DNA from 2 places in the Streptacidiphilus sp. BW17 genome. Region 2 is predicted to be linked to the other one. Evidence: predicted binding sites of a transcription regulator. Region 2 holds the regulator's gene; the other holds the start of a gene.

Region 1 (5,298 bases), on a different contig from region 2:
TGCCGCTTGGCGGCCAGCAGGTCGGGCAGGGGCCGGTCGGCCGCGCTCCACGAACGGCGGCGCAGCCATTCCTCGACCTGGTCCAGCACGGGACTCCCTCTCCTCGACGCTCCTCGGGCACTCCTGAGGACACTCGTTACCGCAAGGCTCTCCCGAACTCTTCGCCGCCCGCTCCGGGCGCCGCGGTCGTCTCGCGTCTCGGACGGCACTGAGCGCTGGGTGGGCCTTCGGTTACAGTCTTGAGGACGAGGCGAGCCGACCGCACATTGGGGTCCGCCTCCGGACAAATGCGCCGCGCTCGGACGTGCGACGCCATAGCGCTCATCCAGAGGGACTGAGGGAACGGCCCGTTGAAGTCCCGGCAACCCCCCTGCCAGGTTGCCCGCAGCCCACGCGCGCTGCGGCCCCCCGGTCGGGAAGGTGCCAATTCCGTCCCGTGGCGAGACGCGCCCCGGGGAAGATGAGGAGAGAAGAGGTTCTCGCCATCATGGCCCTTTCCAGCAGTATCGCCGCCGACGCCTTCGGCCCCGCCGTCGCCCTTTCCTGTCGCGAGTGCGGCGCACGAACCCCCCTCGCCCCCGACTTCGCCTGCGCCGAGTGTTTCGGCCCGCTCGAGGTCGCCTACGAGCTTCCCGCCGGGGACCCGGAGGGCCTGCGCAAGCAGATCGAGAACGGCCCGAACAACATCTGGCGCTACGCCCCGCTGCTGCCGGTCTCCCCGGACGTCGCGGAGCGCCCGAGCCTGAACCCGGGCCTGACCAAGCTGGTCAAGGCGAACAACCTGGCCCGTGAGCTCGGCGTCACCGGCTCCCTGTACGTCAAGGACGACTCCGGCAACCCGACCCACTCCTTCAAGGACCGGGTCGTGGCCATCGCCGTCGAGGCCGCCCGCACCTTCGGCTTCACCACGCTCTCCTGCTCCTCCACCGGCAACCTGGCCGGCGCCGTGACGGCCGCCGCCGCCCGCACCGGTCTGCGTGCCTGTGTCTTCATCCCGCACGACCTGGAGGCGGGCAAGGTCGTCATGGCCGCGATCTACGGCGGCGACGTCGTCGGCATCAACGGCAACTACGACGATGTGAACCGCTTCTGCTCCGAGCTGATCGGCGACCCGATCGGCGAGGGCTGGGGCTTCGTCAACGTCAACCTGCGTCCGTACTACGGCGAGGGCTCCAAGACGCTGGCCTACGAGATCTGCGAGCAGCTCGGCTGGCGGATCCCGGACCAGCTGGTCATCCCGATCGCGTCCGGTTCGCAGCTGACGAAGATCGACAAGGGCCTCAAGGAGCTGATCGCCCTCGGCCTGGTCGAGGACAAGCCCTACAAGATCTTCGGCGCCCAGGCCGAGGGCTGCTCCCCGGTCTCCGCGGCCTTCAAGGCCGGGCACGACGTGGTCCGCCCGCAGAAGCCGGACACCATCGCCAAGTCGCTGGCCATCGGCAACCCGGCCGACGGCATCTACGTGCTCGACATCGTCCGCCGCACCGGTGGTGCGGTGGAGGACGTCAACGACGAGCAGGTGGTCGACGCGATCCGGCTGCTGGCCCGCACCGAGGGCATCTTCGCCGAGACGGCGGGTGGCGTCACCGTCGGCGTGCTGCGCAAGCTGATCGAGAACGGTCTGCTGGACCCGGCCGCCGAGACCGTCGTGCTCAACACCGGCGACGGCCTGAAGACCCTGGAGGCCGTGGCGGACGCCGCCCGCCCGACCGCCGTCATCCGCCCCACCCTTGACTCGTTCCGAGAGGCAGGCCTCGCATGAGCGTCACCGTCCGCATCCCCACCATCCTGCGCACCTACACCGACGGCAAGGCCGAGGTGACGGTCGAGGGCTCCACCCTGGCCGAGGTGATCAAGGATCTGGAGGCCAACCACACGGGCATCTCCGCCCGCCTCCTGGACGACAGCGGCAAGCTGCGCCGCTTCGTCAACGTCTACGTCAACGAGGACGACGTGCGCTTCGCCGAGGGCCTGGAGACGGCCACGCCGGACGGCGCGGGCGTCTCGATCATCCCCGCGGTCGCCGGCGGCTGCTGAGAGCCGACGGGATCCGACGGGATCGCCTCAGTCGTACCGACGAGTCGGAGCACCTCGCACCGGGGTGGCTCCGGCTCTGTCATTTCCAGCGGTTTAAGAGGAGTAGAGTGCTCCTGTACCGCGCTTGTCCCGTCCTGCGAGACGGTTGACCGATTCTTTATCGTCCGGCGATATGTCGGAAGCGCCCTGGTATGTCCGGCCCGAATTGCTCCCCTTTGCCGGACATTGCGCGTTATGTCTCTTAATGCGGTCCCAGAATTCTCGGTCGAATGCTCTGTCGCTCAGGGCATCGGAGTGGATACATTCAGCGTCGGTCGAGCCCGGCGCCTGCAGCCCGCAGCGTCTCGGACCCGGCCCGGTTCGCGGTGTGCGGACCGTGAAAGGGCCAGTAATAGGGGAGTTCGGAATGGCTCAGGGCACCGTCAAGTGGTTCAACGCGGAGAAGGGATACGGCTTCATCGCGGTCGACGGTGGTGCGGACGTGTTCGTCCACTACAGCGCGATCCAGATGGACGGGTACCGGTCGCTCGAAGAGGGCCAGCGGGTGGAGTTCGAGATCTCGCAGGGCCAGAAGGGCCCGCAGGCCGACATGGTCAAGGTTCTCGTCTGACCGCCACCTGCTGACATCGGCAGCGATCGCTGACTGATCAGGACCCGCAGAGCTCGTTCCAGACGAAACGATGCATCCACGCAGGTCTTCCGAAGGGCCCCTGTCCCGCCATGGGACAGGGGCCCTTCGACGTGTCCGCGGCCGTGTCCGCAGCCCCCCGGCTGCTTGCACTCGGAGGGGTCGAGTGCTAATCATTGGCGTTAGCACTCTGAGGTAGAGAGTGACAACGGGCCGGGTCGGTGAGGCCCCGGGCGAGGCGGGACGGAACCGCCGAAGGCCGGAGCCGTCCGTCGCGGGCGCAGGCGCGGTCCGAAGCAGCCAGTCTGTCCAGGAGGACCGCTTCCATGGCCAAGATCATTGCGTTCGACGAGGAGGCCCGTCGCGGCCTCGAGCGCGGTATGAACCAGCTCGCCGACGCCGTCAAGGTCACGCTCGGCCCCAAGGGCCGCAACGTCGTTCTGGAGAAGAAGTGGGGCGCTCCCACGATCACCAACGACGGTGTCTCGATCGCCAAGGAGATCGAGCTCGAGGACCCGTACGAGAAGATCGGCGCCGAGCTCGTCAAGGAGGTCGCCAAGAAGACCGACGACGTCGCGGGTGACGGCACCACCACCGCCACCGTGCTGGCCCAGGCTCTCGTCCGCGAGGGTCTGCGCAACGTCGCCGCCGGCGCCAACCCGATGGCTCTGAAGCGCGGCATCGAGAAGGCCGTCGAGGCCGTCTCCGCCCAGCTGCTCGAGCAGGCCAAGGACGTGGAGACCAAGGAGCAGATCGCCTCCACCGCCTCCATCTCCGCCGCCGACACCCAGATCGGCGAGCTGATCGCCGAGGCCATGGACAAGGTCGGCAAGGAAGGCGTCATCACCGTCGAGGAGTCCCAGACCTTCGGTCTGGAGCTCGAGCTCACTGAGGGTATGCGCTTCGACAAGGGCTTCATCTCGGCGTACTTCGCCACCGATCTGGAGCGCATGGAGACGGTCTTCGAGGACCCCTACATCCTCATCGCCAACTCCAAGATCGGTTCGATCAAGGACCTGCTCCCGCTCCTCGAGAAGGTCATGCAGTCCGGCAAGCCGCTGCTGATCATCGCCGAGGACGTCGAGGGCGAGGCGCTCTCCACCCTGGTCGTCAACAAGATCCGCGGCACCTTCAAGTCCGTCGCCGTCAAGGCCCCGGGCTTCGGTGACCGTCGCAAGGCCATGCTCGGCGACATCGCCATCCTCACCGGTGGCCAGGTCATCTCCGAGGAGGTCGGCCTCAAGCTGGAGTCCGCCGGTCTCGAGCTGCTCGGCCGCGCCCGCAAGGTCGTCGTCACCAAGGACGAGACCACCATCGTGGACGGCGCCGGCGAGAGCGACCAGGTCGCGGGCCGCGTGGCCCAGATCCGCGCCGAGATCGAGAACAGCGACTCGGACTACGACCGCGAGAAGCTGCAGGAGCGCCTGGCCAAGCTGGCCGGTGGCGTCGCCGTCATCAAGGCGGGCGCGGCCACCGAGGTCGAGCTCAAGGAGCGCAAGCACCGCATCGAGGACGCCGTCCGCAACGCCAAGGCCGCGGTCGAGGAGGGCATCGTCGCCGGTGGTGGCGTGGCCCTGCTCCAGGCCGGTGTCGCGTTCGACAAGCTCGAGCTGGACGGCGACGAGGCGACCGGTGCCAACATCGTGCGCGTCGCGCTCGAGGCCCCGATCAAGCAGATCGCGACCAACGCCGGCCTCGAGGGCGGTGTCGTGGTGGAGAAGGTGCGCAACCTCCCCGCCGGTCACGGCCTGAACGCCGCCACCAACGAGTACGTCGACCTGATCGCCGAGGGCATCATTGACCCGGCGAAGGTGACGCGCTCCGCGCTGCAGAACGCGGCGTCCATCGCCGCGCTCTTCCTCACCACCGAGGCCGTCATCGCCGACAAGCCGGAGAAGGCCGCGGCCCCGGCCGGCGGCGGCATGCCGGGCGGTGACATGGACTTCTGATCCTGACGGATCGGATGTTCTGAGCCCCACGGAAGGCGGCTCACCCCTCACGGGGGTGGGTCGCCTTCCGACTTTTTGCAGATGGGGACGTCTTTTGCAGATGGGGACGTTGCACTGTCCAGGGGTGCGGGGAACTACGCGAGAAACCACTGATATACGGATGGCCCTGTGAGGTCGGGGCTCTACCTGCACGGGTGGCTTGTCGCGCAGTTCCCCGCGCCCCTGGACAGTGCAACGTCCCGTCGCGAGGAAAGGAGACACTGGAGTGATGGAGAACGCCCTGGAAACCTCCCTGCACGCCGCGCGCAGCGCCCTGCTGCGGGATTTGAGCGCGCGGGACGTCGCCGACGCCGCAGTCGTCTCGCTGCTGGAGGATGCGATCGCGCAGCGGCGCTGGTGGGTGGAGCAGTGGCCGGACGGGGTGGACTACGTGTTGGGCCTGGTCGCCCAGGACGTTCAGGACAGGCTGCTGGAGGGGTGGGGGCGCTGGCCGCTCTGCCAGGTGTGCGCGGCCGAGGGGGATCCGCACGCGCTCTCCGTCGAGCCCGAGCTCGGTCCGGACCCGCACTGGGTCTGCGGCAAGGAGGGCGTGGTGGTCGCGCCGGTCGGAGAGCTCACCCCGTGATCCTGATCGACCCCCCGACCTGGCCCGGCCACGGGCGGCTCTGGTCGCACCTGGTCTCG
Region 2 (5,298 bases):
GCTCAGTGCCAGCACCTCGCCGGTCTCGCTCCAGCCGACGACGCTGGTCTTGGCGCTGCCCCAGTGGGTCAGGCGTCGGGCCGGGCCTCCGGCAACGGGCGCGACGTGCACCTCCGGCGCGCCGTCGCGGGTCGACGCCCAGGCCAACTGGGTTCCGTCCGGCGAGAAGCGGGGCCGAGCCGCCGGAACCCGGTCGGCGCTGACCCGCCAGGCACGGCCGCCCCCGACCGGCGCCAGCCAGATGTCGTCCTCGGCGACGAAGGCGACCAAGCCACCGTGGATGTCCGGGTAGCTGAGATATCCGTCTGTTGTAAGCATCACGCGCAAGCTAGCCGAGGCACCCGCTCCGCGCACGCGCATTTAGCGCACGCGAGTTGCCGCACGCGTAGTCGGCGGTTACCCCCAGCGCCCGCTGCGCCCCAGCAGCAGCGCGCCGGCGGCCACGCCCGCCGTGGAGGTGCGCAGCACGGACGGCCCGAGCAGGTACGCCCCCGCACCGGCGGTGGTGAAGGCGTCCAGCTCGTCCGGGGAGACGCCGCCCTCCGGCCCGACGACGAGGACCACCGAGCCCAAGACCGGCAGCGGCGCGGAGGCGAGCGCAGCGGCGCCCTCCTCGTGCAGGACACCCGGGACGGTGGCCGAGGCGAGCAGCGCGCAGACCTGACGGGTCGTCATCAGGTCCTGCACCACGGGGAAGCGCAGCCGACGCGACTGCTTGCCCGCCTCGCGCGCGGTGGCCCGCCACTTGGCCAGCGACTTGGCGCCCCGGTCGCCCTTCCACTGCGTGATGCAGCGCGACGCGGCCCACGGCACGACCTCGTCGACGCCGACCTCGGTCATCAACTCGACGGCCAGCTCGCCCCGGTCGCCCTTGGGCAGCGCCTGGACGACGGTGATCCGCAGCTCCGGCTCCGGCTCGTCCAGCACCTCAGTGACGGTGACGGCAAGGACGTCCTTGCCCTCCACCGAGGCGACGGCGCCGCGCACGCCCCGGCCCGCTCCGTCGGTGAGGACGACCTCCTCACCGACGGTCAACCGCTTGACCGAGACGGCGTGCCGCCCCTCCGCCCCGTCCAGGCGGACCAGCCCGCCCACGGGTGCGAAGCGGTCGGCGTCCAGCAGGAAGACGGGCGCGGTCACGTGCGTGCTCTTTCCGACGTGCTTCTTGAGGGTTGGTCAGCGACCGTTGAACGCGTCAGCGACCGTTGAATGCGTCTTTGAGGCGCGAGAAGAGGCCCTGCTGACCCGGTGCGAACTGGCCCGACGGGCGCTCCTCGCCGCGGAGCTTGGCGAGCTTGCGCATCAGGTCCTCCTGCTCGGCGTCGAGCTTGCTCGGCGTCAGGACCTCGACGTGCACTATCAGGTCGCCGCGTCCGCCGCCGCGCAGGTGCGTGATGCCCCGGCCGTGCAGCGGGATGGACTGGCCGGACTGGGTGCCGGGACGGATGTCGATCTCCGCCGCGCCGTCCAGCGTCTCCAGCGGGACCTTGGTGCCGAGCGAGGCCGCCGTCATCGGCAGGGTCACCGTGCAGTGCAGGTCGTCGCCGCGCCGCTGGAAGATCTCGTGGGCGTTCTCGGAGATCTCGACGTAGAGGTCACCGGCCGGGCCGCCGCCGGGGCCGACCTCGCCCTCGCCGGCCAGCTGGATCCGGGTGCCGTTGTCGACACCGGCCGGGATCTTGACGGTCAGCGTGCGGCGGGCGCGGACCCGGCCGTCGCCGGCGCACTCCGGGCAGGGGGTGGGCACGACGGTGCCGAAGCCCTGACACTGCGGGCACGGACGCGAGGTCATGACCTGGCCCAGGAAGGACCGGGTCACCTGGGAGACCTCACCGCGACCGCGGCACATGTCACAGGTCTGCGCGGAGGTACCGGGGGCCGCGCCCTCGCCGTTGCAGGTGTTGCAGACGACGGCGGTGTCGACCTGGATTTCCTTGGTGGTGCCGAAGGCCGCCTCCTCCAGATCGATGTCGATCCGGATCATGGCGTCCTGACCGCGCCGGGTCCGCGACCGCGGGCCGCGCTGGTTACCGGCTGCGCCGAAGAAGGCATCCATGATGTCGCTGAAGCCGAAGCCCGCGCCGGTCCCGAAGCCGCCGGCCCCACCGGCGGCGCCCGTGGACGAGAGCGGGTCGCCGCCCAGGTCGTAGACCTGGCGCTTGCTCGGGTCCGACAACACCTCGTAGGCGGCGTTGATCTCCTTGAACCGCTCCTGGGTCTTCGGGTCCGGGTTGACGTCAGGATGCAGCTCACGCGCCAGTCGGCGGAAAGCCTTCTTGATCTCGTCCTGACCCGCGTCCCGTCGGACGCCGAGTACCGCGTAGTAGTCCGTGGCCACCAAAATGCTCCGCTGTTCTCCGTCTGAGGCTCGTGCGCCTGCCGTGCGCCTGCCGTGCACCTGCGTGCTACTGCCGTGCTGCCACTAGGACGCGGCCAGGATCTGACCCACGTACCGTGCAACCGCCCGGACGGCCCCCATGGTTCCCGGGTAGTCCATCCGAGTCGGCCCGACCACCCCGAGCTTGGCGACGGTCTCCTCGCCGGAACCGTAGCCCACCGAGACGACGGACGTGGAATTGAGCCCTTCATAGGCGTTCTCGTGACCGATCCTGACCATCACACCAGGATCAGCGGTCTCCCCGAGTAGTCGAAGGAGTACCACCTGTTCCTCCAGCGCCTCGAGCACCGGCGCGATCGTGAGCGGGAAGTCGTGCGGGAACCGGGTCAGGTTGGCCGTGCCGCCCATCACCACGCGCTCCTCGGTCTGCTCGACCAGCGCCTCGTAGAGAGTGGAGAGCACGGTCGTGACGGAGGCCCGGTCCTGGAGCGCGAAGGTCTCGGGCAGGTCCTGCAGCAAGGTCGGCACCTCGGCGAAGCGCTGTCCCGCCGCCCGGGCGTTGAGCCTGGTCCGCAGGTCGGCCAGCATGACCTCGCCCACCTGCCCCGGGCAGTCGACGATGCGCTGCTCGACCCGGCCGGTGTCGGTGATCAGCACCAGCATCACCCGGGTCGGCGTCAACGGGACCAACTCGACGTGCCGCACCGTGGAACGGGTGAGCGAGGGGTACTGGACCACCGCCACCTGTCTGGTGAGCTGCGCCAACAGCCGGACCGTGCGCGCCACGACGTCGTCCAGGTCGACGGCGTGGTCGAGGAAGTTGGTGATGGCCCGGCGCTCGGCGACCGACATCGGCTTGACCTCCGTCAGCCGGTCCACGAACAGCCGGTACCCCTTGTCGGTGGGCACCCGGCCGGCGCTGGTGTGCGGCTGGTGGATGTAGCCCTCCTCCTCGAGGACGGCCATGTCGTTGCGGACCGTGGCCGACGAGACACCGAGGCTGTGCCGGTCCACCAGCGCCTTGGAGCCGACCGGCTCCTCCGTGCCGACGTAGTCCTGGACGATGGCCCGCAGCACCGCAAGCTTGCGGTCGTCGAGCCGGCGCTCCTCGGGCACGGTACGCACCTCCAGTCGGTCCGGTCGGCTTGCTGTGCTTGTCGCAGCGCTGCTCTTGCTGCAAGCACCGCTCGTACTGATCTCGTCACTACATCAGCTCTGGCACTCTGGACATACGAGTGCCAGGATCGGTCAGCTGTCAGTGTAAAGCGCGACGGTCCGCGACCGGAACGACTGGACCTCGTCAGACGTACCACATACCGAGGGCGGCCCACATACCGAGTGCGGCAAGGCAGAATTGCAGCCGCAGTTCACCGCCCAGGAGGGACACCATGTCCAGGACTCGTTTCGCGCCGGACCGCGGCCTGACCAGCCGCATGCTGATCACGATGTTCTTGATCGGCCTGCTGTTCGTGGTCTTCGTGGGCGTGCTGCTGGTCGTGCTGCGTGGCGCGTGGCCGATCGTCGTCATCATCGCGGGCGGCCTGTTCGTGGTGCAGTTCTGGTTCAGCGACAAGATCGCCGCGTTCAGCATGGGCGCGCGCGAGGTGTCGCCACAGGAGTACCCGGAGCTGCACGGGGCGGTCGACCGCCTGTGCGCACTGGCCGACATGCCCAAGCCGCGCGTCGCCGTGGCCCAGAGCGACATGCCCAACGCCTTCGCCACCGGCCGCAACGAGAAGAACGCTGTGGTGTGCGTCACCACCGGTCTGCTGCGGCGCCTGGAGCCGGAGGAGCTCGAGGGCGTCCTCGCGCACGAGCTGTCCCATGTCGCGCACCGCGACGTCGCGGTGATGACCATCGCCGGCTTCCTCGGCGTGCTGGCCGGCATCATCACCCGCGTCGGCCTGCAGTTCGGCATGTTCGGCGGCTTCGACCGCCGGGACAACCGCGACAACGACAACACCGGCATGGCAATTCTGGCCGTGATCGCGGTCAGCGCGATCGTCTACGCCATCAGCTTCCTGCTGACCCGCCTGCTCTCCCGCTACCGCGAGCTCTCGGCGGACCGCTCGGCCGCGCTGCTCACCGGCAAGCCGTCGGCGCTGGCCTCCGCGCTCACCAAGGTCACCGGCGACATCGGCGCCATCCCGACCCAGGATCTGCGCAAGTCCCAGCCGTTCAACGCCTTCTACTTCGCCCCGGCCCTCTCGGCCCGCGAGGCGGTCGGCAACGCCTTCTCCAGCCACCCGACGCTGGACCAGCGCCTGGAGCAGCTCGGCAAGATCTCCGCCGAGCTGGGCCGGAGCTGAACACTCCTGACTGCACTCGCGTAGTAGAGAGGACCACTGAGCGATGGGTTTCCTGGACGCCCTGCTCGGCCGCACCAAGCCGGTCAAGCCGGATCTGGACCAGCTCTTCGGCCTGCCCTCGGCGGCCATCACCCTGGAGGCCGCGGCCGGCTACAAACCCACCGGCGTCGGTTCGGTCTGCTTCGCCCCCGCTGAGGGCGGGGCGTTCGCCGAGGTCCAGCAGGAGGTCCAGGCCCTGCTGGACGCCGACACGGGCCGTGGCCGCCGCCCTGTGGAGGTCACCCCGCGCGACTCGTACGGCTACTCCTGGATCACCGCCCGCCAGGACCCGGACGACATCGTCTCGCTGGTCAACGACGTCCATGCGGTCAACTCGGCGCTGGAGTCCCAGGGGTTCGGCCCGCAGCTGCTCTGCACCCTCGTCAACTTCGAGAACGCGCAGGGCCGCCGGTTCGCCCTGGTCTACCTCTACAAGCGCGGCGCCTTCTACCCGTTCGCCCCGCTCCCCGGCGAGAAGCGGGACAACCCGCTGGAGCTGCAGATCAAGGCGATGATCGGCAACGACCTCCGGATCGAGCAGGACCTGACCCGCTGGTTCCCGGTCTGGGGCGCGCCCGGTCTGTAATGATCGTCCCGTGAGCCGTTACGACG

The links. The regulator HrcA, encoded in region 2, represses chaperone genes, less so after heat shock. The targets are predictions, from matches to a motif close to TTNGCACTCNGNNNNNCNGAGTGCNAA.
Region 1: the regulator HrcA is predicted to act here: its motif matches at 2,848-2,874, upstream of groL (chaperonin GroEL).

The regions. Positions count from the first base shown of each region.
Region 1 covers NZ_JBGCCR010000019.1:117,119-122,416, reverse strand. Annotated here, with positions in the region: gene ABH940_RS23070 (glucosyl-3-phosphoglycerate synthase) at 1-89, opposite strand, end outside; SAM riboswitch class I at 319-467, shown strand; gene thrC (threonine synthase) at 488-1,762, shown strand; gene ABH940_RS23060 (MoaD/ThiS family protein) at 1,759-2,037, shown strand; gene ABH940_RS23055 (cold-shock protein) at 2,444-2,647, shown strand; gene groL (chaperonin GroEL) at 2,992-4,614, shown strand; gene ABH940_RS23045 (hypothetical protein) at 4,883-5,239, shown strand; gene ABH940_RS23040 (DUF4031 domain-containing protein) at 5,236-5,298, shown strand, end outside.
Region 2 covers NZ_JBGCCR010000007.1:77,212-82,509, forward strand. Annotated here, with positions in the region: gene ABH940_RS11005 (PDZ domain-containing protein) at 1-318, opposite strand, end outside; gene ABH940_RS11010 (16S rRNA (uracil(1498)-N(3))-methyltransferase) at 397-1,140, opposite strand; gene dnaJ (molecular chaperone DnaJ) at 1,196-2,338, opposite strand; gene hrcA (heat-inducible transcriptional repressor HrcA) at 2,423-3,454, opposite strand; gene htpX (zinc metalloprotease HtpX) at 3,727-4,647, shown strand; gene ABH940_RS11030 (hypothetical protein) at 4,691-5,272, shown strand.